DNA from 3 places in the Streptomyces sp. 3211.6 genome. Region 1 is predicted to be linked to each of the others. Evidence: riboswitches for the same ligand, from Rfam matches in the RefSeq annotation. Region 1 holds a riboswitch; each other region holds the start of a gene.

Region 1 (7,287 bases):
GCTGCGCGAGCACGCGCCCGTGCACCGGGCCACGCTCCCCAGCGGGGTCGAGGCCTGGCTGGTGACCCGGTACGCGGACGCCCGCCAGGCCCTCGCCGACCAGCGGCTGAGCAAGAACCCGGCGCACCACGCGGAGCCCGCCCACGCCAAGGGCAAGACGGGGATCCCCGGGGAGCGCAAGGCGGAGCTGATGACCCACCTGCTCAACATCGACCCGCCGGACCACACCCGGCTGCGCCGGCTGGTGTCGAAGGCGTTCACCCCGCGCCGCGTCGCGGAGTTCACCCCCCGGGTGCAGGAGCTGACCGACCGCCTCATCGACGGGTTCGAGCAGAAGGGGGAGGCGGACCTCATCCACGAGTTCGCCTTCCCGCTCCCCATCTACGCCATCTGCGAGATGCTCGGCGTACCGCGCGAGGACCAGGACGACTTCCGCGACTGGGCCGGGATGATGATCCGCCACGGCGGCGGTCCGCGCGGCGGGGTGGCCCGCTCGGTGAAGCGGATGCGCACCTATCTCGGGGAACTGATCCACCGCAAGCGGGACGATCTGGGCAACGACCTCATCTCCGACCTGATCCGGGCGAGCGACCACGGCGACCACCTGACGGAGGCCGAGGCCACCGCCATGGCCTTCATCCTGCTGTTCGCCGGCTTCGAGACGACCGTGAACCTCATCGGCAACGGCGTCCACTCCCTCTTCATGAACCCCGGCCAGCGCGCCCTCCTCCAGGACTCCCTCGCCGCGGGCGAGACCGCCCTGCTGGAGACCGGGATCGAGGAGCTGCTGCGCTACGACGGCCCGGTGGAGCTGGCCACCTGGCGGTTCGCCACCCGCCCGCTGACCCTCGGCGGCCAGGACGTCGCCGCCGGCGACCCCGTGCTGGTGGTCCTCGCGGCGGCCGACCGCGACCCCGCGCGCTTCGCCGATCCGGACACGCTCGACCTCTCCCGGAGTGACAATCAGCACCTCGGATACGGCCACGGGATCCACTACTGCCTCGGCGCCCCGCTCGCCCGCCTGGAGGGCCAGACGGCGCTCGCGACTTTGCTGAAGCGTCTGCCGGATCTGGAACTTGCCGTTCCCCCTGCGGACCTGCGCTGGCGCGGCGGACTCATCATGCGGGGCCTGCGCACCCTGCCCGTCCGCTTCACAGTCCCGAACGTCTGAGGCGCGCACCCGGGCGCCCGCAACGGCCCCCGGGGCGGCGGAACTGACCGGAATTCAGTCTTCGGCCGAACTTGTGACATCCGTTCGAAGGCGGCTAGGTTCTGCCGTTACCCCGCCGTTATACGAAAGGTGCAGGCTCATGCTTCCCGGGAACGGCCGCCACAGACGACCCCGTCAGGTCCCCGCCATCGTCGTCACCGCCGGAGTCACCGGCTCAGCGCTGGCACTGCCGCTGCTCGCCGCCACGGGCGCGAACGCGGCCGACACCGCGACGTGGGACAAGGTCGCCGACTGCGAGAGCGGCGGCACGTGGAGCGCCAACTTCGGCAGCGGGGCCTACGGCGGCCTCCAGTTCACTCTGGAGCAGTGGAAGAACGCGGGCGGACTCGAGTACGCGGAGCGCCCCGACCTCGCGAGCCGGTCGCAGCAGATAGCGGTGGCTGAGCGGGTGCTGGAATCCCAGGGCCCCGAGGCGTGGCCGCTGTGCTCCGCCTCGGCCGGGCTGTCCAAGAACGGGCCGAAGCCCGACGTGGACACCGGCACCTCCAAGATCCCCGGCCCGGTCGGCCCCACCCCGGTCCGGCCCGACTTCTCGGTGCCCTCCACCGGCCGGGACAAGCCCTCCACGGACTTCGGGGCGCCCACCCCGGCTCCCGGCACCCCGGGCCCGGGCGTACTCCCGGACTACCCGCTGGGCGCCACCAGCGGACTGCCCGTCATGCCGGAGCCGGACTACTCCCTGCCGCCCACCCCGACCACGGGCCCCACCGTCCCGCCCACCACCCCGGCGAACCCGGGCAACCCGGGCAATCAGAACGGCCAGGGCAACCAGGGCAACTCCAACAACCAGGGCAACCCAGCCAATCCGACCGCCCCCGGCACCCCGACCGCCCCGGTCGACCCGACGGCCCCGGCCACCCCGGGCGCCACGCCCTCTCCCTCGGCCTCCGCCGGCGCCTCCGACGGCAGCGGCAAGCACCGCGGCCCGGCCGCGGTCGAGGTGCCCGCGGCCCCTGGCGCGGCGTCAGCCTCCGCCGCGGAGCCCGTGTACACGGTGAAGCCGGGCGACAGCCTGGCGGCCATCGCGGACGCCAACGGCCTCAAGGGCGGCTGGACCGCCCTCTACCAGGCCAACGAGCAGGTCATCGGCAAGGACGCGGACCTCATCAAGCCCGGCCAGAACCTGGATCTAACCAAGAAATAGGGGGTAGTTCGGGCAGCCATTACGGGCTGAATGTCCGTTATCGGCAAGTGAGACATGCATCTCTTCCGGACAACTGGCGTGTCTCATTCCGGAACTTCCGCAAACCCGGCTCCGACCTGCGCAAACGTGCTCTCCCGGAACGCAAGTAGGCCGGTTTCTCCCCAAAATCACACGTTGAACATCGGGGAGAGACCTGTCTACCTTCTGAGTCGCCCGCCACCGCGGGCTCCTTCGACCGCATCGCCGAATCCTGCCGGCGGCCGGAGGGAACAGTCGTCGCGCAAGCGCCGTTGGCAGGAGCGGGGGAACCAAGGTAGGTGCCGGGAAAGGCCGTTGAGAGACGGCCCGCGTACCGGCTTGGGGTGAAGACGCGCAACTGCGCGACCGGGCAACTCATCCGCCCGAACCCGACAGCTCACCTCGAAGGCGTCGGTGAGGAGAAACTCCATGCTGCTTTCCGGCAAGGGCAAGCACCGCCGCGGCTCCAAGGCCGTCCGCATCGTCACGCTCGCCGGTGTCGCCGGTGTGGCCGTCGCCGCGCCGCTGATGGCCGCCGGCTCCGCCAGCGCCGCCACCGTCTCGGAGTGGGACAAGGTCGCCGCGTGCGAGTCCGGCGGCAACTGGTCCATCAACACCGGCAACGGCTACTACGGCGGCCTCCAGTTCTCCGCCTCCACGTGGGCCGCGTACGGCGGCAAGGCGTACGCCGCGCAGGCCAACCAGGCCACCAAGTCGCAGCAGATAGCCATCGCCGAGAAGGTCCTCAAGGGCCAGGGCAAGGGCGCCTGGCCGTCCTGCGGCGTCGGCCTGTCCAACTCCGCCTACAACGGCGGCGGCTCGACCACCACCCCGGCCAAGCCGAAGCCGGAGACCAAGCCGGCCCCGGCCAAGCCCGCCCCGGCGAAGCCCTCCACCCCGAAGGCCGACACCGAGACCAAGTCCACCGGCTCCGGCTCCGGCGACTGGACCCCGTCCAAGCCCGCCCCGGCCAAGCCGTCGGCCCCGAAGACCGGGACCCCGGCGACCGGCAACGGCTCGTACACGGTCCAGGAGGGCGACACCCTCGGCACCATCGCCGAGGCCAACGGCGTCAAGGGCGGCTGGGAGAAGCTGTTCGACCTGAACAAGGACACCGTCCAGGACGCCGACCTGATCTTCCCGGGTCAGAAGCTGAACCTCGGCTGAATTCCCGCGTAACACCCGAGCAGCACCCCGGCACGGACCGCGGCATCGACGCCCGGCGCGCATCCTTCGCGCGCCGGGCGTCGTCGCGTCCGCGCCGCGCCGCCGCATGTCCGGCCCGTTTTCCGGGGCTCTATGTCCCGGAAGGCGGGTATTCGGACCCTTTTTCGTCCCAGGACCCGGGCGGTCGGCTGGCCGACCGCCCGGAGCCGGTTAGGCTCTAGTCGGCGAGGCCGTCCCAGGCCACACGCCACCGCACACCCAGCGTCACATCCCAGAAGGAGATGCTCGTGCCGTCCATCGACGTCGTCGTAGCCCGGGAAATCCTGGACTCCCGAGGCAACCCCACGGTCGAGGTCGAGGTGGGCCTCGACGACGGCAGCACCGGCCGTGCTGCAGTTCCGTCCGGTGCCTCCACCGGAGCGTTCGAAGCCGTAGAGCTCCGCGACGGTGACCCCAACCGCTACCTGGGCAAGGGCGTCGAGAAGGCCGTCCTCGCCGTCATCGAGCAGCTCGGCCCGGAGCTGGTCGGCTACGACGCCACCGAGCAGCGCCTGATCGACCAGGCGATGATCGACCTGGACGCCACCGAGAACAAGGGCTCCCTCGGCGCCAACGCCATCCTCGGCGTCTCCCTCGCCGTCGCGCACGCCGCGTCCGAGGCCTCCGACCTCCCGCTCTTCCGCTACCTCGGCGGCCCGAACGCGCACCTGCTGCCCGTTCCGATGATGAACATCCTCAACGGCGGGTCGCACGCGGACTCCAACGTCGACATCCAGGAGTTCATGATCGCGCCGATCGGCGCGGAGTCCTTCTCCGAGGCCCTTCGCTGGGGTGCCGAGGTCTACCACACCCTCAAGAAGGTCCTGCACACCAAGGGCCTCTCCACCGGCCTGGGCGACGAGGGCGGCTTCGCCCCGAACCTGGAGTCCAACCGCGCCGCGCTCGACCTCATCATCGAGGCCATCAAGCAGGCCGGCTACGTCCCGGGCAAGGACATCGCGCTCGCGCTCGACGTCGCCGCGTCCGAGTTCTACAAGGACGGCAAGTACCAGTTCGAGGGCCAGTCCCGCTCGGCCGCCGAGATGACCGAGTACTACGAGGAGCTCGTCTCCGCGTACCCGCTGGTCTCCATCGAGGACCCGCTGTTCGAGGACGACTGGGCCGGCTGGAAGACCGTCACCGAGCGCCTGGGCTCCAAGGTCCAGATCGTCGGCGACGACCTCTTCGTCACCAACCCCGAGCGCCTCGCCCGCGGCATCGAGGAGGGCTCCGCGAACGCCCTGCTCGTCAAGGTCAACCAGATCGGTTCGCTGACCGAGACCCTCGACGCCGTCGAGATGGCCCAGCGCAACGGCTTCAAGTGCATGATGTCCCACCGCTCCGGCGAGACCGAGGACGTCACCATCGCCGACCTCGCCGTCGCGGTGAACTGCGGCCAGATCAAGACCGGCGCCCCGGCCCGCTCGGACCGCGTCGCCAAGTACAACCAGCTGCTGCGCATCGAGGAGATCCTCGACGACGCCGCGGTGTACGCCGGGCGCAGCGCCTTCCCGCGCTTCAAGGGCTGAGTCCTCGCCTAGCCTCCCTACGTCCCCGCACTCGGTCCCGTACCGTGTGCGGGGACGTATTGCGTAGCGCGCGCACAAGGGGAGGCGGATCATGGCCGGGAACCGGGATCGGTTCTCCACCTTCTCCACGGCGACCAGGCTCCGGCAGCTCGGCGAGCGGACCGCGGCCCACGTCTACCGCTCGCAGTCCCGCCGGGTCGTGCGCCGCAGCCGGCTCACCGGCCGGGCGGCCCTGCTGGTGCTCGTCCTCTGTACGCTGGTCGTCGCCCTGGCGTACCCGATGCGCCAGTACGTGTCCCAGCGCTCGGAGATCGCCGACCAGCAGCGGGCCGCCGCCACCGCGCGCAAGCGCCTGGAGCAGCTTCGCGACGAGAAGGCGCGCTGGCAGGACCCCGCCTACGCGGAGCAGCAGGCGCGCAGGCACCTGCACTTCCTGCGCCCGGGGGAGATCGGCTACATCATGACCGACCCCGGGGCCGCGGCCGCGGAGCACCGCCGCGGCGGCCAGAGCGGATCCGACCGCCCCTGGTACTCCAACGTCTGGGACGGCGTCGACAAGGCCGACCGCCCCGGCGACTGACCCACCCATCACGACCGTCACGTACGGGCGACCGCAGGCGGCCGCCCCGTACGACCGAACGAAGAGACTTCCTCCAGGCATGCAGACGCCCCCGCCCCAGACCGACCGGACCGAGCCGACCGCCGCCGACATCGAGGCGTTCGAGCAGCAGCTCGGCCGCCCCCCGCGCGGGCTGCGCGCCATCGCGCACCGCTGCCCCTGCGGCCAGCCGGACGTCGTCGAGACCGCCCCGCGCCTCCCCGACGGCACCCCCTTCCCGACGCTGTACTACCTCACCTGTCCGCGCGCGGCCTCCGCGATCGGCACGCTGGAGGCCAACGGCGTGATGAAGGAGATGCAGGCCCGCCTCGCCGAGGACCCGGAGCTCGCCGCCGCCTACCGCAAGGCGCACGAGGACTACATCCAGCGGCGCGACGCCATCGAAGTGCTCCAGGGCTTCCCGAGCGCCGGCGGCATGCCGGACCGGGTGAAGTGCCTGCACGTGCTGGTCGGGCACTCGCTGGCGGCCGGCCCCGGGGTGAACCCGTTCGGCGACGAGGCCCTGGCGATGCTGCCGGAGTGGTGGGCCAAGGGCGCCTGCGTCACCCCGTGCGGTGAGAAGGCGAAGGAAGGGGAGACGGCATGACCCGGGTCGCCGGCATCGACTGCGGTACCAACTCCATCCGCCTCCTCGTCGCCGACTGCGACCCGGCCACCGGGGAGCTGGTCGAGCTCGACCGCCGGATGACCATCGTCCGGCTCGGCCAGGGCGTGGACAAGACCGGCCGGCTGGCCCCGGAGGCGCTGCAGCGCACCTTCGCGGCCTGCCGCGAGTACGCCGCGGTGATCAAGGAGCTGGGCGCCGAGCGGATCCGTTTCGTGGCCACCTCGGCCTCGCGCGACGCCGAGAACCGCGAGGACTTCGTCCGGGGCGTCCTGGACATCCTGGGCGTGGAGCCCGAGGTGATCTCCGGGGGCCAGGAGGCGGAGTTCTCCTTCACCGGCGCCACCAGGGAGCTGACCGGTGACACGGCCCTGGAGCGGCCCTTCCTGGTGGTGGACATCGGCGGAGGCTCGACCGAGTTCGTCGTCGGCGAAGAGCACGTGCGCGCGGCCCGCTCCGTCGACGTGGGCTGCGTCCGGATGACCGAGCGCCACCTGGTGGTGGACGGTGAGGTCACCGACCCGCCGACCGGGGCGCAGATCGCCGCCATGCGCGCCGACATCGAGGCGGCCCTGGACCTGGCCGCCGAGACCGTCCCGCTGGAGGAGGCCCGCACCCTGGTGGGCCTGGCCGGCTCGGTGACCACGGTCGCCGCGATCGCCCTGGACCTGCCGGAGTACCGCTCCGAGCGCATCCACCACTCCCGCATCTCCTACGAGCAGGTCCGCGAGATCAGCGAGCGCATGCTGACCGCCACCCACGCCGAGCGCTCGGCGATCCCGGTGATGCATCCCGGGCGGGTCGACGTGATCGGCACCGGCGCCCTGGTCCTGCTCGCGATCATGGAACGCACCGGCGCCGCCGAGGTCGTGGTCTCCGAGCACGACATCCTGGACGGCATCGCCTGGTCCGTGGCCTGACCGGTCCGCCCGTGCG
Region 2 (7,287 bases), 3.2 Mb from region 1:
CTGAAGTTCGCCCGGTACGCCACCGGCCGGCCCAGGATCCTCTACTGCGACCACGCGTTCCACGGGCTCACCACGGGCTCCCTGTCGGTCAACGGCGAGGGCGGCTTCCGCGACGGCTTCGCCCCGCTGCTGCCCGACACGAAGATCGCCCTCGGGGACCTGGGGGCGCTGGAGCGCGAGCTGCGCCGGGGCGACGTGGCGGCCTTCGTGGTCGAGCCGATCCAGGGCAAGGGGGTGCACGCCGCCCCGCCGGGGTTCCTGCGCGCCGCCCAGGAGCTCCTGCACCGGCACAAGGCCCTGCTGATCGCCGACGAGGTGCAGACCGGCCTCGGACGGACCGGGGACTTCTACGCGTACCAGAACGAACCGGGCGTGGAACCGGACCTGGTGTGCGTGGCCAAGGCCCTCTCCGGCGGGTACGTGCCCGTCGGCGCGACGCTGGGCAAGGACTGGATCTTCCAGAAGGTCTACTCGTCCATGGACCGCGTCCTGGTGCACTCCGCGAGCTTCGGCTCCAACGCCCAGGCGATGGCGGCCGGGCTCGCGGTCCTGCACGTCATGGAGGACGAGCAGGTCGTGGCCAACGCCCGGACCATGGGCGACCTGCTGCGCGGGCGGCTGGCCGCGCTCGTGGACGAGTACGAGATGCTCCACGAGGTGCGCGGCCGGGGGCTGATGATCGGCATCGAGTTCGGCCGGCCGTCCTCGCTGGGCCTGCGCAGCCGCTGGACGATGCTCCAGGCGGCCCGCAAGGGGCTGTTCGCGCAGATGGTGGTGGTGCCGCTGCTGAACCGGCACCGGATCCTCACCCAGGTCTCGGGGGACCACCTGGAGGTCATCAAGCTGATCCCGCCGCTGATCGTGGACGAGGCGGACGTGGACCGGTTCGTCGGTGCCTTCCGCGAGGTCATGGACGAGGCGCACGGCGGGGGCTCGCTGATGTGGGACTTCGGCCGGACCCTGGTCAAGCAGGCCGTCGGCAACCGCTAGGCCATCCCTCGCGCAGTCGGCGGGACGGGGCCCCGGCAGGCCGGGGCCCCGTGCGGGCTCACTCCAGCAGCCGGTCGCGCAGCCGCTCCAGCGTCGCCGGGGTCAGCCCCAGGCCCTCGGCGAGGTAGCGGTCCGGCCCGCCCCAGTGCACGTCGACGGTCTCGTACGCGGCGAGCAGGTACTCGGGGCGGGCGTCGAACAGCGGCGCCAGCAGCTCCGTCACCTCGGCGGGACGGGTCTCGGGCGTCTCGTCGCCGCGCCGCATCCGGTAGCGGTTGTGCGGGGCGTTCGACTCCAGGTAGTCCGCCACGACGGCATCGCGGTCGACCCCGAGGGCGAGCAGGGTGACGGCGACCGTCAGGCCCGCCCGGTCCTTGCCCGCCGCGCAGTGCAGGAGCGCGGGCACGCTGTCCTCGGCGAGCGCGCGCACCACCCGGCCGTGCTCGGCCGTGCGCTCGCGGATCATCTCCCGGTACGACTCCGCCATGCGGGCGGCCGCCCTGCCGCCGCCCAGGAGCCCGCGGAGCTGGTCGATCCCGCCCTCGCGGACCATCCGCCAGAACTCCCCGCCGTCGGCGGGGTCCGAGAGCGGGATGTTGACGTTGCGCACGCCCGGCAGTTCGACGTCCGGGCCCTCGACGGCCCGGTCGGCGGCGTTGCGGAAGTCGAAGACGGTGTGCAGGCCGAGGGAGGCGAGGAATTCCGCATCGGTTTCGGTGGCATGTGCCAGATGTCCGCTTCGGAACAGTCGTCCCGGCCTGACCCTCCGTCCATCCGTGGCCGGCAAGCCGCCCACGTCACGGAAATTACGCACTCCGGTCATCTCGGGCGTGGGTTCGGGGTGCGCGGAAAGGTCCTGCGGTATCTGCTGGGTCACGTGTACTCCTCCGCGGTGTGCCGCGTGTCCGAATTGCTCTGGTTGAGACCAACTTGCCATAGGTGGACGCGAGATCGGGCCGAACTCCGTGAGCCAGATCATACGGTGACCGTGCGTGCCTGATCGTGAAACGCGAATTCCCATGCCGGGGCGGCCGTTGCCGTTCCGGAATGGACGCAGGGTGACCGGAATTCCGTTGATCCCTCATGCCTGCTATTCCGTCAGGGAATTCACGGCTTGTTGCCCGTGCCTCCGCTGGATTACCTTCGCGAGCGATCCGGGTGGACCGCCTAATCCTGCCGCCGCCCGGGAACCGCACCCGACCAAGACGCGCGGCAGGAGCGGGGGACCCATGCAGGCCGCCGGGCCGGACCGAATCCGGCGCGGCTCGGGGTGAAGCCGTACCCGTACGGCCGGACATCTCCAGTCCGAACCCGACAGCTCACCTCGCAGGCGCCGGAGAGGAATTCGCCATGCCCGGAAAGGGTAAGCACCGCCGTCCGAAGTCCCGTTCCATATCCCGCGGCCTGGCCTTCGCCGGCACCGGGGGCGCGGCCCTCGCGCTGCCGCTGATGGGCGCCGCGGGGGCCCACGCGGCCGCCCCGGCCGCCGTGACCCCGGCCGCCGCTCCCGTCCAGGCTCCGGAGGCGTTCCGGACGGCGGCTCCCGCCGCGGCCCCGGCCGCCGCCCAGGCCGCCCCGGCCGTCTACACGGTGGTGCCCGGCGACTGCCTCTCGACCATCGCCGCCGAGCGCGGCCTCTCCGGCGGCTGGGAGCAGCTGTACGCCGCCAACCGCGAGGCCGTCGGTGACGACCCCTCCCTCATCCACCCGGGCCTGCGCCTGACCCTCGACGGGGACGCCGCCCCCGCCCCCAAGCCGGCTGCGGCGCCGGCCGAGGAGTCCTCGAGCGGAACTCCGGCGGCCGGCGCGGACACCGCCGGTGCCGCCCCGGCCGAGGACGACGGCGCCGGACCGGGCACCGCCGGCTCCTCCGCCGCCGCGCCGCTGAAGGGCTCCGCCGCCCCGTCCCGCGGAATGAAGCAGTCCGCGCCGGCCGCCCAGTCCGCGCCCGCGAGCGCCGCCGGGTTCGTCGCCCCCGTCAGCGGCGGCATCTCCACCCAGTACCGCACCCCGGGCGCCATGTGGTCCTCCGGCTACCACACCGGCGTCGACTTCATCGCGAGCACCGGCACCACCGTCCGGGCCGTCGGCGCGGGCACCGTGGTTTCCGCAGGCTGGGGCGGTGCCTACGGCAACCAGGTCGTCATCCGGCACGCCGACGGCAAGTACTCCCAGTACGGCCACCTGTCCCAGCTGAACGTCTCGACGGGCCAGACCGTCACCGCCGGCCAGAGCATCGGCCTCTCGGGCGCCACCGGCAACGTGACCGGCCCGCACCTCCACTTCGAGATCCGCACGGGTCCGTCCTACGGCTCCGACATCGACCCGCTGGCCTACCTCCGCTCGAAGGGCGTCAGCGTCTGACGACCGCCCGTGCGGCGGAGCGCCGGCACGCGCGGGGCCGGGACCCGAGGGGGGTTCCGGCCCCGCGTGTACTTATTCCTTATCCCCCGCGTGGTATAGATCACGGTCCGTCAACCCCTCATTACGTTGGCGTAGGTTGGCGACGGGGGTGAAGGATGGGTTCCCGTGGCAGCGACGAAGACGACACTCAAGACCATCGGCTCGTACGCGGCGATCGGGGACAGCTTCACCGAAGGCGTGGGGGACCCGGGACCCGGGGATTCGTATCTCGGCTGGGCCGACCGGCTCGCCGTACTCCTGGCGGATCAGCGCGACGAGCACGACTTCCGGTACGCGAACCTCGCGGTGCGCGGCAAGGTGCTCGACCAGATCGTGGAGGAGCAGGTTCCGCGGGCCAAGGAACTGGCCCCCGACCTCGTCTCCTTCTGTGCGGGCGGCAACGACATCATCCGGCCCGGCAGCGACCCCGACGACGTGGCGGAGCGCTTCGAGGCGGCCGTGGCCGACCTCACCGGCGCCGTCGGCCTCGTCATGATCACCACCGGCTTCGACACCCGGGGCGTGCCCGTCCTCAAGCACCTGCGCGGCAAGATCGCGACGTACAACGCCCACGTGCGCGCCATCGCCGACCGCTACGGCTGCCCGGTGCTCGACCTGTGGTCGCTCAAGACCGTCCAGGACCGCCGGGCCTGGGACGACGACCGCCTCCACCTCTCGCCCGAGGGGCACACCCGCGTCGCGCTGCGCGCCGCGCAGGTCCTCGGGTACGAGGTCCCCGCCGACCCCGACCAGCCCTGGCCGCCGGCCGCGCCGCGCGGGTCCGTGGACGTCACCCGGGACAACATCCAGTGGGCGCGCGAATACCTCGTGCCCTGGATCGGGCGGCGGCTGCGCGGGGAGTCCTCCGGCGACAACGTCGAGGCCAAGCGCCCCGACCTGCTCCCGCTGTAGCCCACCAGGCCCGGGCCTGGTCCCGCCCGGCCCGGGCCCGGCCCGGGCCTGGTCCCGGCCGGGCGCGGCCCCGGTCCCGCCCGGACCGGCTGCCGGACCGGGGGAGCAGGACGCCGGCGGCCGGGCGCGGGAAGCCGCCCGGCATCCGGACGGCGGCCGGGGGGAAACGGCCGGGCGGAATCCTGGGAGGCCGGTGCGCGTTGGGATGGTCGTGGGCGTAACCCGCCCCACCCCACCCGCACTACCCAGGAGGCGCCTTGACCGGCTCCCTTCCCCTGCGTCCCCGGCTGCGCGCCCTGCGGCCCGAAGCCTTCGGCGCGGACCCGTCCGGCGCGCGGCTGGAGCGCATCCTGAGCTCGCCGAACTTCGCCGACGGCGTCTTCCAGAACCCGGTGGGGGCCCGGACCAGGCCTTCCGGCTCGATGCTGGAGTTCGCCAAGATCTACTTCCACAAGGAGCAGCGGATCCGGCGCAACCCCGGCGCGCCCGTCCCCGTCCACCCCACCACCCTCGCCGAGCTGGCCAAGCCGCCGGCGAGCGGACTGCGCCTGACCTGGATGGGGCACTCCAGCGTGCTCGCCGAGATCGACGGCCGCCGCGTGCTCTTCGACCCCGTCTGGGGCGAGCGCTGCTCCCCCTTCCCCTTCGCCGGACCCAAGCGGCTGCACCCCGTGCCGGTACCGCTGGCCTCCCTCGGCGAGGTCGACGTCGTGGTCATCTCCCACGACCACTACGACCACCTGGACCTGCCCACCATCAAGGCCCTGGCCGGCACCGGCACGGTCTTCGCCGTCCCCCTGGGCGTCGGCGCGCACCTGGAGCGCTGGGGCGTCGCCCCGGGCCGGCTGCGCGAGCTCGACTGGAACGAGTCCACCGAGGTCGCGGGCCTCTCCCTGACGGCCACCCCGGCCCGCCACTTCTGCGGGCGCGGCCTGCGCAACCAGCAGTCCACCCTCTGGGCCTCCTGGGTGGTGGCGGGCGAGGAGCACCGGATCTTCCACAGCGGGGACACCGGCTACTTCCCCGGTTTCAAGGAGATCGGCGCCGAACACGGCCCCTTCGACGCCACGATGATCCAGATCGGGGCCTACTCGGAGTACTGGCCCGACATCCACATGACCCCCGAGGAAGGCATGCGCGCCCACCTCGACCTCCAGGGCGGCGCCCCGTCCGGCACGATGCTGCCGATCCACTGGGGCACCTTCAACCTGGCCCCGCACCCGTGGGACGAGCCCGGCGAGGGCACCGTGGCCGCCGCCGTGGCCCAGGGCGCCGCCATCGCCCTCCCCATCCCCGGCCGGCCCTTCGAACCGGGCGCCCCCGACGTCCCGGCCGCACCCTGGTGGCGCCCCTACGTCGCGGGCCCCGTGACCCCAGCGGACACCCCGGCCACCCCGGACACGCCCGCCGCGGCGGGCGTCCTCGATCCGGCGCCGGCGCCGGCGGCCGGACTAGGGGAACCGGAGGCCGTCGGGTCGTGAACCCGGGAGCGCGCACGCCCCGACCTGCAGGGGCGTGCGCGCTCCCGGCGCATTCGGGCTGTCGTGCGAGCGCTCCATCGGGAGCGGGAAGCAGCCCGGCGAAGTTCCCCAACTCGGCAACGGTCGTGGGAGCGTGCGGTCTAGCTTGGGTATCCGGTGATCAACACCGGGCCCCGGGAACTGGATCCGGGGGCCGGGCCCCACGTACCGAGGACGCCGATGTCCGGACTCCGCGCCGCCCGCCACGCCCCGTCGAGACACGCCGCCACGGGTCCCGGCCGGCAGATACGCCCCCAGCTGGTCCGTGCCGCCGTGCTGCCCACGCTCGCCGCCGCGCTCAGCGGCACCGCCGCGGTGATCTTCACCCTGCAGCTCGGCGGCGGCGCCGGACACCGGGACGCGCGGCTCTGGCCGGTGCTCGCGGGCTGCGCCCTGCTGGCCGTCGGGGCGCTCGCCGCCGCCCTGCTGGGGGCCCAGCGCGCCGCCAAGGCCGTCCGGGACCGGTGCGAGGCGCTGCGGCGCTCCAGCATGCGCGGCCGCCAGGAGCTGCGTACGACCGCCGAGCGCCTGGAACGGGGCGAGCGGCCGGCGCGCCCCGTGTGGGCCGGGCGGGGCACCGTGCCGCCGGAGGCCGCGGGTCCGGCCCGGGTGGACGAGTTCTGGCTGCTGGCACAGGAGTTGCGCGGCGCCCGCGAGCAGGCGCACGAAGCGCTCGTACGGCTGGCCGCCCCGGCCGCGCCCAGCGACAGCGACCGCAAGGTGGAGGTCTTCGTCAACCTCGCGCGCCGGCTCCAGTCGCTGGTGCACCGTGAGATCTCCCTCCTCGACGAGCTGGAGGACACGGTCGAGGACCCCGACCTGCTCCGGCAGCTCTTCCACGTCGACCACCTCGCCACCCGGATCCGCCGGCACGCCGAGAACCTGGCGGTGCTCGGCGGGGCCGCCTCCCGGCGCCAGTGGACGCGGCCGATCGACCTGAGCGAGGTGCTGCGCTCCTCGGTGGCCGAGGTGGAGCAGTACACGCGGGTCAAGGTGGTGCCCCCGGCGGGCGGTACCGTGCGCGGGCACGCCGTGGCCGACGTGGTGCACCTGCTGGCCGAACTCGTGGAGAACGCCACGGTGTTCTCCGCCCCCGACACCGACGTCGTGGTGCGCGCGGAGCGGGTCACCGCCGGGATCGCGGTGGAGGTGGAGGACCGCGGGCTGGGCATGCCGCCGCAGGAGCAGAACCGGATGAACACCCTGCTGGGCGACCCCGACCAGGTCAGCGTCCGGCACCTGCTGGCGGACGGCCGGATCGGCCTGTTCGTGGTCTCGGCACTGGCCCGGAGGCACGGGATCGCCGTCGAGCTGAAGTCCAACATCTACGGCGGGGTCCTCGCCGTCCTGGTCCTGCCCCAGGGCCTGCTGGGCGCCGAGGCCCCGGGCGCCGCCGACGCACTGGGCGGCTCCCGCGCCACCTCCTGGGGCACGGCCGAGACCACCCCGCCCCTGGAACCGG
Region 3 (7,287 bases), 2.5 Mb from region 1:
GAGTTCGCCGAGCTCGACGTGGACGACGGCGACGGGCTTGCCGGGGACCTCGGCGACGGCCTCGCGCAGGGCCTCCGCGAGGTCGTCGGCCAGGGCCCGCTCGCCGACCCAGGGGATGGCGGTGACGACGACGGCGTCGCAGTCCTCGGAGGCCAGGGCGGCGGTGAGGGCGGTGCGGAAGTCCTCGGGCGTGGCGGCGGTGGTCAGGTCCAGCGGGGGCAGCGGCCGCAGCCCCTCGGTCAGGCAGGCGTCGTACGTGAGGACGCCGAGGGACTCGGAGTTGCCGAGGATGGCCACCCGGGGGCCGGCCGGCAGGGGCTGGCCGGCCAGCAGGAGCCCGGCGTCGACGAGCTCGGTGACCGTGTCGACCCGGATGACGCCGGCCTGGCGGAGCAGGTCGGAGACGGTGGCCTCGGGGAGGCGGGTGCCGGGGACCAGGTGTCCGGCGGGGGTGTGGCGGCCGCCGAGGGCGACGACGAGGGGCTTGACGGCGGCGGTGCGGCGGGCGAGGCGGGTGAACTTGCGCGGGTTGCCGAGGGTCTCCAGGTACATGAGGGCCACGTCGGTGGCCCCGTCCTCGTACCAGTACTGGAGGATGTCGTTGCCGGAGACGTCCGCCCGGTTGCCGGCGGACACGAAGGAGGACAGTCCCTCGCCGCGGCGCAGCAGCCCGGACAGCAGGGCGATGCCGATGGCCCCGGACTGCGTGAACAGCCCGATCCGGCCGCGGGCGGTGGCGGGGGCGGGCGCGAGGGAGGCGTTGAGCTCCACGTCCGCCGCGGTGTTGATCACCCCGAAGGCGTTGGGCCCGATGAGCCGCATCCCGTACGAGCGGACCTGGCGGACCAGTTCGCGCTGGCGGGCCAGCCCGTCCGGGCCGCTCTCCCCGTACCCGGCCGACAGCACCACCAGCCCCTGCACCCCGTGTTCCCCGCAGTCGGCGACGGCGTCCGCGACCCGCTCGGCGGGGACGGCGATCACGGCGAGGTCCACGGGGGCCCCGATGTCCGCGACGCTGCGGTAGGCCCGCACCCCGTCCAGCAGGTCGCCCTCCATCCCGGCCGCCCGGGCCTCGTTGACGGCGTAGAGGTGCCCGTGGAAGCCCCCGTCGCGCAGGTTGCGCAGGGTGGCGGCGCCCACCCCGGATCCGGAGCGGCTGACGCCGATCACCGCGACCGAGCCGGGGGCCAGCAGCCGCTGGACGGAGCGGGCCTCGGCGCGCTGTTCGCGGGCGCGCTGGACGGCGAGGGACTCGGCGGTGGGTTCGAGGTCGAGGGTGAGGTGGACGGAGCCGTCCTCGAAGCTGCGCCTCTGCTGGTAGCCGACGTCCGTGAACACCTTGATCATCTTGGTGTTGGCGGGCAGCACCTCGGCCGCGAAGCGGCGGATGCCCCGCTCCCGGGCCACGGCTCCGATGTGTTCGAGCAGGGCGGAGGCGACCCCGCGGCCCTGATGGGCGTCCTGGACGAGGAAGGCCACCTCGGCCTCGTCTGCGGGGGCGGAGGCGGGGCGGCCGTCGGGGCCGATGCGGTCGTAGCGGACGGTGCCGATGAACTCCCCGCCGATGGTCGCGGCGAGGCCGACGCGGTCCACGTAGTCGTGGTGCGTGAAGCGGTGGACGTCGCGGTCGGAGAGGCGGGGGTAGGGGGCGAAGAAGCGGTAGTACTTCGACTCGTCCGAGACCTGCTCGTAGAAGCTGACCAGGCGGCCCGCGTCCTCGGTCGTGATGGGGCGGATCCGGGCGGTGCCGCCGTCGCGCAGCACTACGTCCGCTTCCCAGTGGGCCGGGTACGAGGGGTCCGACGCGATGGTCATGGGGCCAGCCTAAGGGGAAGATCCGGCCAGGTGGCCGGGTGGCTCCGACAGGCCGGACGGCACAGGGCCCGGGAATGAGGCGCGCCGGGGCAAATCAGTGCAAAGCTGATGAGGGCCGAACGGCGGCGGGATCGGGCCGAAGGTCGGTCCGAGCATTCCGGGTGACGTGAGAGACTGGTCTAGACAACCGCGAGAACCTGAAGGGCATCACCATGGCAGAGCGCCGCGTCAACGTCGGCTGGGCCGAGGGCCTGCACGCTCGTCCCGCCTCGATCTTCGTCCGCGCGACGACCGCTTCCGGCGTCCCCGTGACCATCGCGAAGGCGGGCGGCGACCCCGTCAACGCCGCGTCGATGCTGGCGGTCCTGGGCCTGGGCGCCCAGGGCGGCGAGGAGATCGTCCTGGCGTCCGAGGCCGAGGGCGCGGAGGCCGCGCTGGACCGGCTCGCGAAGCTGGTGGCGGAGGGCCTGGAGGAACTCCCCGAAACGGTCTGACCGACCACGACCCTTCACCGAAGCCGCGGCCCCCACCACCCCGGGGACCGCGGCTTCGTCGTTTCCGGTACCGGGCCGCCCCCGCCGCCTCCGGCCCCAGGCCCGGCAGCCTCCCGCGGACGGCCGCCGCAGCGCAATCCCGTCGGGAAAAGCCCGCCGTGCTGAAACATCCGCAGCGGGAATCGACCGGAAATCACATCCCGCTCCACCGGAATAGAATTCCGCCAGACCCGGCCCCTTTTATACGGGCCCGGCGTTAATTCCGGCCACCTCCCGTGTTTACGGCACGTTGCAAACTCCTCACCCGGAGCCGGAAAACCCCCACCGCCCGCTCCGCATGCAGCGCGGCCACCGCCCGCGCCCGCTCCGCGTCCCCCCGCGCGACCGCGTCCACCAGCGCCCCGTGTTCCGCCCAGGAGTCCACCGGCCGGGCCGGGGCCCCCACCTCGTACATCCAGGCGATCTTGTGCCGGGTCTGCGTCAGCAGCGCGATCAGCCCCGGGCTGCCGGACGCCTGCGCCAGGGTCTCGTGGAACCAGCTCCCCAGCGACCGCAGGTCCTCGCCCTGCCCCCGCCTGGCCCGCTCCTGGCCCAGCCGCACCAGCCCCCGCAGCACCTTCAGGTGCGCATCCGTCCGCCGCCGGGCGGCGCGCGAGGCGGCCAGCGGCTCCAGCAGCATCCGCAGCTCCAGCAGATCGGCGGCCTCCTGCTCGCCCGGCTCCGCCACGCAGGCCCCCGCGTGCCGCCGCGTGGTGACGAACCCCTCGGACTCCAGCGTGCGCAGCGCCTCGCGCACCGGCACCCGCGAGACCCCGTACCGGCGGGCGAGCACCTCCTCGGTCAGCCGGCCGCCGGGGCCGAAGAATCCGGAGACGATATCGTCGCGAATCGCTGTGCACACCGCGTGCGCCGGAATACGCAAGGCCGGACCTCCGCTGGGTTCCGCTGGGTTTCGTTTCCATCTACCGTGCCGCGACTCTATTGCAACACGGCTCGATTTCCGAGAACGCCCGGAAATCGGAAACGGAAACGGCGAAAACGAAGAAGGCCCCGGCTCTGGGAGCCGGGGCCTTCTTCCGTGGACGTGGAAACCTGCGTCAGATGCCGACGCCGTGGTTGCGCAGGTAGGCCAGCGGGTTGATGTCCGTGCCGTACGTGGCACCGGTGCGGGCCTCGAAGTGCAGGTGCGGGCCGCTGGAGTTGCCGGTGGAGCCCGACAGGCCGATCTGCTGTCCCGCGGTGACCGTCTCGCCGACCGAGACGTTCAGCGACATCAGGTGGCCGTACTGGGTGTAGGTGCCGTCGTTGTGGCGGATCACGACGTTGTTGCCGTAGGCGCCGCCCCAGCCGGCCTCGACGATCGTGCCCGCGCCCACCGCGTGGACGGACGTGCCCTCGTCGGCGTGGAAGTCGACGCCCGTGTGGCTGCCGGAGGACCACATGCCGCCGCCCGCGCCGTACTGGGTGCTGACGTAGGAGCCGTCGACCGGGAGCACGAAGGTGTTGAGGCGCTTGCGGGCCTCCTCCTGGGCGGCCTTCTCGGCGGCCTCGCGCTCGGCCTTCTCCTTGGCCTCGGCCATGCGCTTCGCCTCGGCGGCGCGCGTCTTGGCGTCGGCCTCGGCCTGCGCCTGGGCGGCGACGGACTCGGCGGCGGTCTGCTGGGTCTCGGCCTGGACCTGGATGTCGTCCTGGAGGCCGTCGGCGACGACGATCGCGTTCAGGGCGCCGGTGTCCTCGAAGGACGGGCCGCCGTGGGAGTCGGCGGCGAAGGCCGGGGCCGCCAGGGTGCCGACCACGCCCGTGGTGGCGAGGGCGGCTATGCCGGCGTAGCCGGCGGTCTTGCGGCTCATGCGGCTCGAACCACGGTGCTTGCCGGAACCGGCTGCACGACTGCCAAACGCCATGGCGGGGGTGATCCTTTCCTTCCCTCTCGCCTACCGGGTTAGCTGACGGGTTCGGAGCAGGAAGGTCTCCTACGGCCCCCCTCTGGCGAGGCGGTCCGATTCACCCCAGGGACTGATGTGGGTCCCCGGCTCCCCAGGCTCGCGCCTGACGGGGACTCGGCGATCGCTGCCCGGTGCCGCGGGTGCGGCTGGCACAACTGACGGACAGCACGCCTGACGCTAGGCGGATCATCAGTCAATCGCCAAACAGACGAGCGGATTTGTTGCGTACGCCACACCGCATACCTGAAACCACACCACCAAACGGACAAAGGGGGCCCGGCGGATGCTCCGCCGGGCCCCTCGAAACAGGCCGGTCACCGGTCAGTTGCCGGCCGGCCTCCGGTCAGTTGGTGACGACCGTGACCTCACCGATCCCGAGGGCCAGCACCGGCTCCTCGATCTGCGCCGCGTCGCCCACCAGGACGGTGACCAGCCGGTCCACCGGGAAGGCGCTCACCACCGCCGAAGTGGCCTCCGCCGTACCGGTTTCGGCCAGCCGCGCGTACAGCCGCGCCTGGTAGTCGTCCGGCAGCTCCTGCTCCACCTGGTCCGCCAGGGTCCCGGCGACCGAGGCGGCCGTCTCGAACTTCAGCGGGGCCACGCCCACCAGGTTCTGCACCGCCACGTCGCGCTCGGCGTCCGTCAGGCCCTCGGCGGCGAGGGTGCGCAGCACCTGCCACAGGTCCTCCAGCGCCGGGCCGGTGTTGGGGGTGTCCACCGAGCCGCTGATGGCGAGCATCGAGGCTCCCTTGCCGTCGGCTGTCGAGCGCAGCACCTGGGCGAAGGCGCGCACGCCGTAGGTGTAGCCCTTCTCCTCGCGCAGCACCTTGTCCAGACGGGAGGTCAGGGTGCCGCCCAGGCAGTACGTGCCCAGGACCTGCGGGGCCCAGACGATGTCGTGCCGGTCCGGGCCGATCCGGCCGATCAGCAGCTGCGTCTGGACCGCGCCGGGCCGGTCCACGATGATTACGCGGCCCGTGTCGTCGGCCGTCACCGGCGGCACCGGCAGGGGGGCGGCGGTGTCCCCCGTCCAGGCGCCCAGGGTGTCGGCCAGGGCGGCGTCCAGGTCGATGCCGGTCAGGTCGCCGACGATCACCACGGTGGCGGTGGCGGGGCGTACGTGGGCCTCGTAGAAGGCGCGTACGGCGGCGGAGTCGATCCGGGCGACCGTCTCCTCCGTGCCCTGGCGCGGGCGGGACATGCGCAGCGTGGCCGGGAAGAGCTCCTTGGAGAGCTCCTTGGCCGCCCGGCGCTGCGGGTTGGCCTGCTCGTGCGGGATCTCGTCGAGCCGGTTGCGCACCAGCCGGGCGACCTCGCCGTCGTCGAACGCGGGCGCGCGCAGCGCCTCGGCGAGCAGTCCGAGCGCCTTGGGCAGGCGGGAGGCCGGGACCTCCAGGGAGACGCGCACGCCGGGGTGGTCGGCGTGGGCGTCGAGGGTGGCGCCGCAGCGCTCCAGCTCGGCGGCGAACTCCTCGGCGGAGTGCTTGTCGGTGCCCTCCGACAGGGCGCGGGCCATGATCGTGGCCACGCCGTCGAGGCCCGCGGGCTCGGCGTCGAGCGGGGCCGCGAGGTTGACCTCGACCGCGACGACCTGCTGGCCGGGGCGGTGGCAGCGCAGCAGGGTCAGCCCGTTGCCCAGGGTGGAGCGCTCGGGGGCGGGGAAGGCCCACGGCTTGGCCTCACCGGCCTCCGGACGCGGGTGGAAGGTCATCGTGACGGCTGCGGTGTCGCTCACTGCTCCGCCCCCTCGTTCTCGTCGCTCTCGTCGTTCTCTTCGGCGCCGGCCAGCGGCTCGTAGACCAGGACCGCGCGGTTGTCGGGGCGCAGCCGGGCGGCGGCCACGGCCTGCACCTCCTCGGCGGTGACGTCCAGGACGCGCCCGACGGCGGTCAGCGCCAGCTGCGGGTCGCCGAACAGCACCGCGAAGCGGCACAGTTCGTCGGCGCGGCCGGCGACGGTGCCCAGCCGGTCCAGCCACTCGCGCTCCAGCTGCGCCTGAGCGCGCTCCATCTCGTCGGCGGTGGGGCCCTCGGCGGCGAACCGGGCGAGCTCCTCGTCCACGGCCGCCTCGATGGCGGGCACCTCGACACCGCTGGAGGTCTTGACGTCCAGCCAGCCCAGGGAGGGCGCGCCGGCCAGCCGCAGCAGGCCGAAACCGGCCGCGACGGCGCTCTGGTCGCGGCGGACCAGGCGGTTGTGCAGGCGGGAGGACTCGCCCCCGCCGAGGATCGTCAACGCCACGTCGGCCGCGTCGCACGCGCGGGTGCCGTCGTGCGGGAGGCGGTAGGCCGCCATCAGCGCGCGGGCCGGGACCTCCTCGACGATCTCCTCGCGCAGCTGCCCGCCCATGGTCTCGGGGAGGGTGCCGTCGCGGGGCGGCTGCTTGCCGTCGTGCGCCGGGATGCTGCCGAAGTACTTCTCGACCCAGGCGAGGGTGCGCTCGGGGTCGATGTCGCCCACGACCGACAGGACGGCGTTGTTGGGCGCGTAGTACGTGCGGAAGAAGTTCCGGGCGTCCTCGAGGGAGGCGGCGTCCAGGTCGGCCATGGAGCCGATCGGGGTGTGGTGGTACGGGTGGCCCTCGGGGTAGGCGAGGGCCGTCAGGCGCTCGAACGCCGTGCCGTACGGGACGTTGTCGTAGCGCTGGCGGCGCTCGTTCTTGACGACGTCGCGCTGGTTCTCCATGGACTCCTCGTCCAGGGCGGCCAGCAGCGAGCCCATGCGGTCCGCCTCCAGCCACAGGGCGAGCTCCAGCTGGTGGGCGGGCATCGTCTCGAAGTAGTTCGTGCGCTCGAAGCTGGTGGTGCCGTTCAGCGAGCCGCCGGCGCCCTGGACGAGCTCGAAGTGCCCGTTGCCCGGTACGCTCGCCGATCCCTGGAACATCAGGTGCTCGAAGAGGTGAGCCAGACCGGTCCGCCCCTTGACTTCGTGGCGCGAGCCGACGTCGTACCAGAGGCAGACGGCGGCGACCGGGGTGAGGTGGTCCTCGGACAGCACCACGCGCAGGCCGTTGGCCAGCCGGTGCTCGGTCG

The links. Region 1 has a riboswitch for cyclic di-AMP ahead of BX286_RS15435 (transglycosylase family protein). Riboswitches for the same ligand answer to the same signal wherever they lie in the genome.
Positions count from the first base shown of each region.
Region 2: it holds a riboswitch for cyclic di-AMP, as region 1 does, so the genes downstream of both, BX286_RS30090 (M23 family metallopeptidase) here and BX286_RS15435 (transglycosylase family protein) in region 1, are expected to answer to the same signal.
Region 3: it holds a riboswitch for cyclic di-AMP, as region 1 does, so the genes downstream of both, BX286_RS27305 (M23 family metallopeptidase) here and BX286_RS15435 (transglycosylase family protein) in region 1, are expected to answer to the same signal.

Region 1 covers NZ_RBXC01000001.1:3,378,035-3,385,321, reverse strand. The annotation lists gene BX286_RS15445 (cytochrome P450) at 1-1,171, shown strand, start outside; gene BX286_RS15440 (transglycosylase family protein) at 1,311-2,375, shown strand; cyclic di-AMP (ydaO/yuaA leader) riboswitch at 2,651-2,819, shown strand; gene BX286_RS15435 (transglycosylase family protein) at 2,823-3,560, shown strand; gene eno (phosphopyruvate hydratase) at 3,842-5,128, shown strand; gene BX286_RS15425 (septum formation initiator family protein) at 5,220-5,708, shown strand; gene BX286_RS15420 (DUF501 domain-containing protein) at 5,788-6,333, shown strand; gene BX286_RS15415 (Ppx/GppA phosphatase family protein) at 6,330-7,271, shown strand.
Region 2 covers NZ_RBXC01000001.1:6,551,780-6,559,066, forward strand. The annotation lists gene BX286_RS30080 (aspartate aminotransferase family protein) at 1-990, shown strand, start outside; gene BX286_RS30085 (tyrosine-protein phosphatase) at 1,049-1,867, opposite strand; cyclic di-AMP (ydaO/yuaA leader) riboswitch at 2,178-2,336, shown strand; gene BX286_RS30090 (M23 family metallopeptidase) at 2,341-3,354, shown strand; gene BX286_RS30095 (SGNH/GDSL hydrolase family protein) at 3,520-4,305, shown strand; gene BX286_RS30100 (MBL fold metallo-hydrolase) at 4,563-5,786, shown strand; gene BX286_RS30105 (ATP-binding protein) at 6,006-7,287, shown strand, end outside.
Region 3 covers NZ_RBXC01000001.1:5,905,475-5,912,761, reverse strand. The annotation lists gene BX286_RS27320 (bifunctional GNAT family N-acetyltransferase/acetate--CoA ligase family protein) at 1-1,815, opposite strand, end outside; gene BX286_RS27315 (HPr family phosphocarrier protein) at 2,028-2,309, shown strand; gene BX286_RS27310 (GntR family transcriptional regulator) at 2,566-3,231, opposite strand; gene BX286_RS27305 (M23 family metallopeptidase) at 3,407-4,213, opposite strand; cyclic di-AMP (ydaO/yuaA leader) riboswitch at 4,226-4,385, opposite strand; gene BX286_RS27300 (pitrilysin family protein) at 4,599-5,966, opposite strand; gene BX286_RS27295 (pitrilysin family protein) at 5,987-7,287, opposite strand, start outside.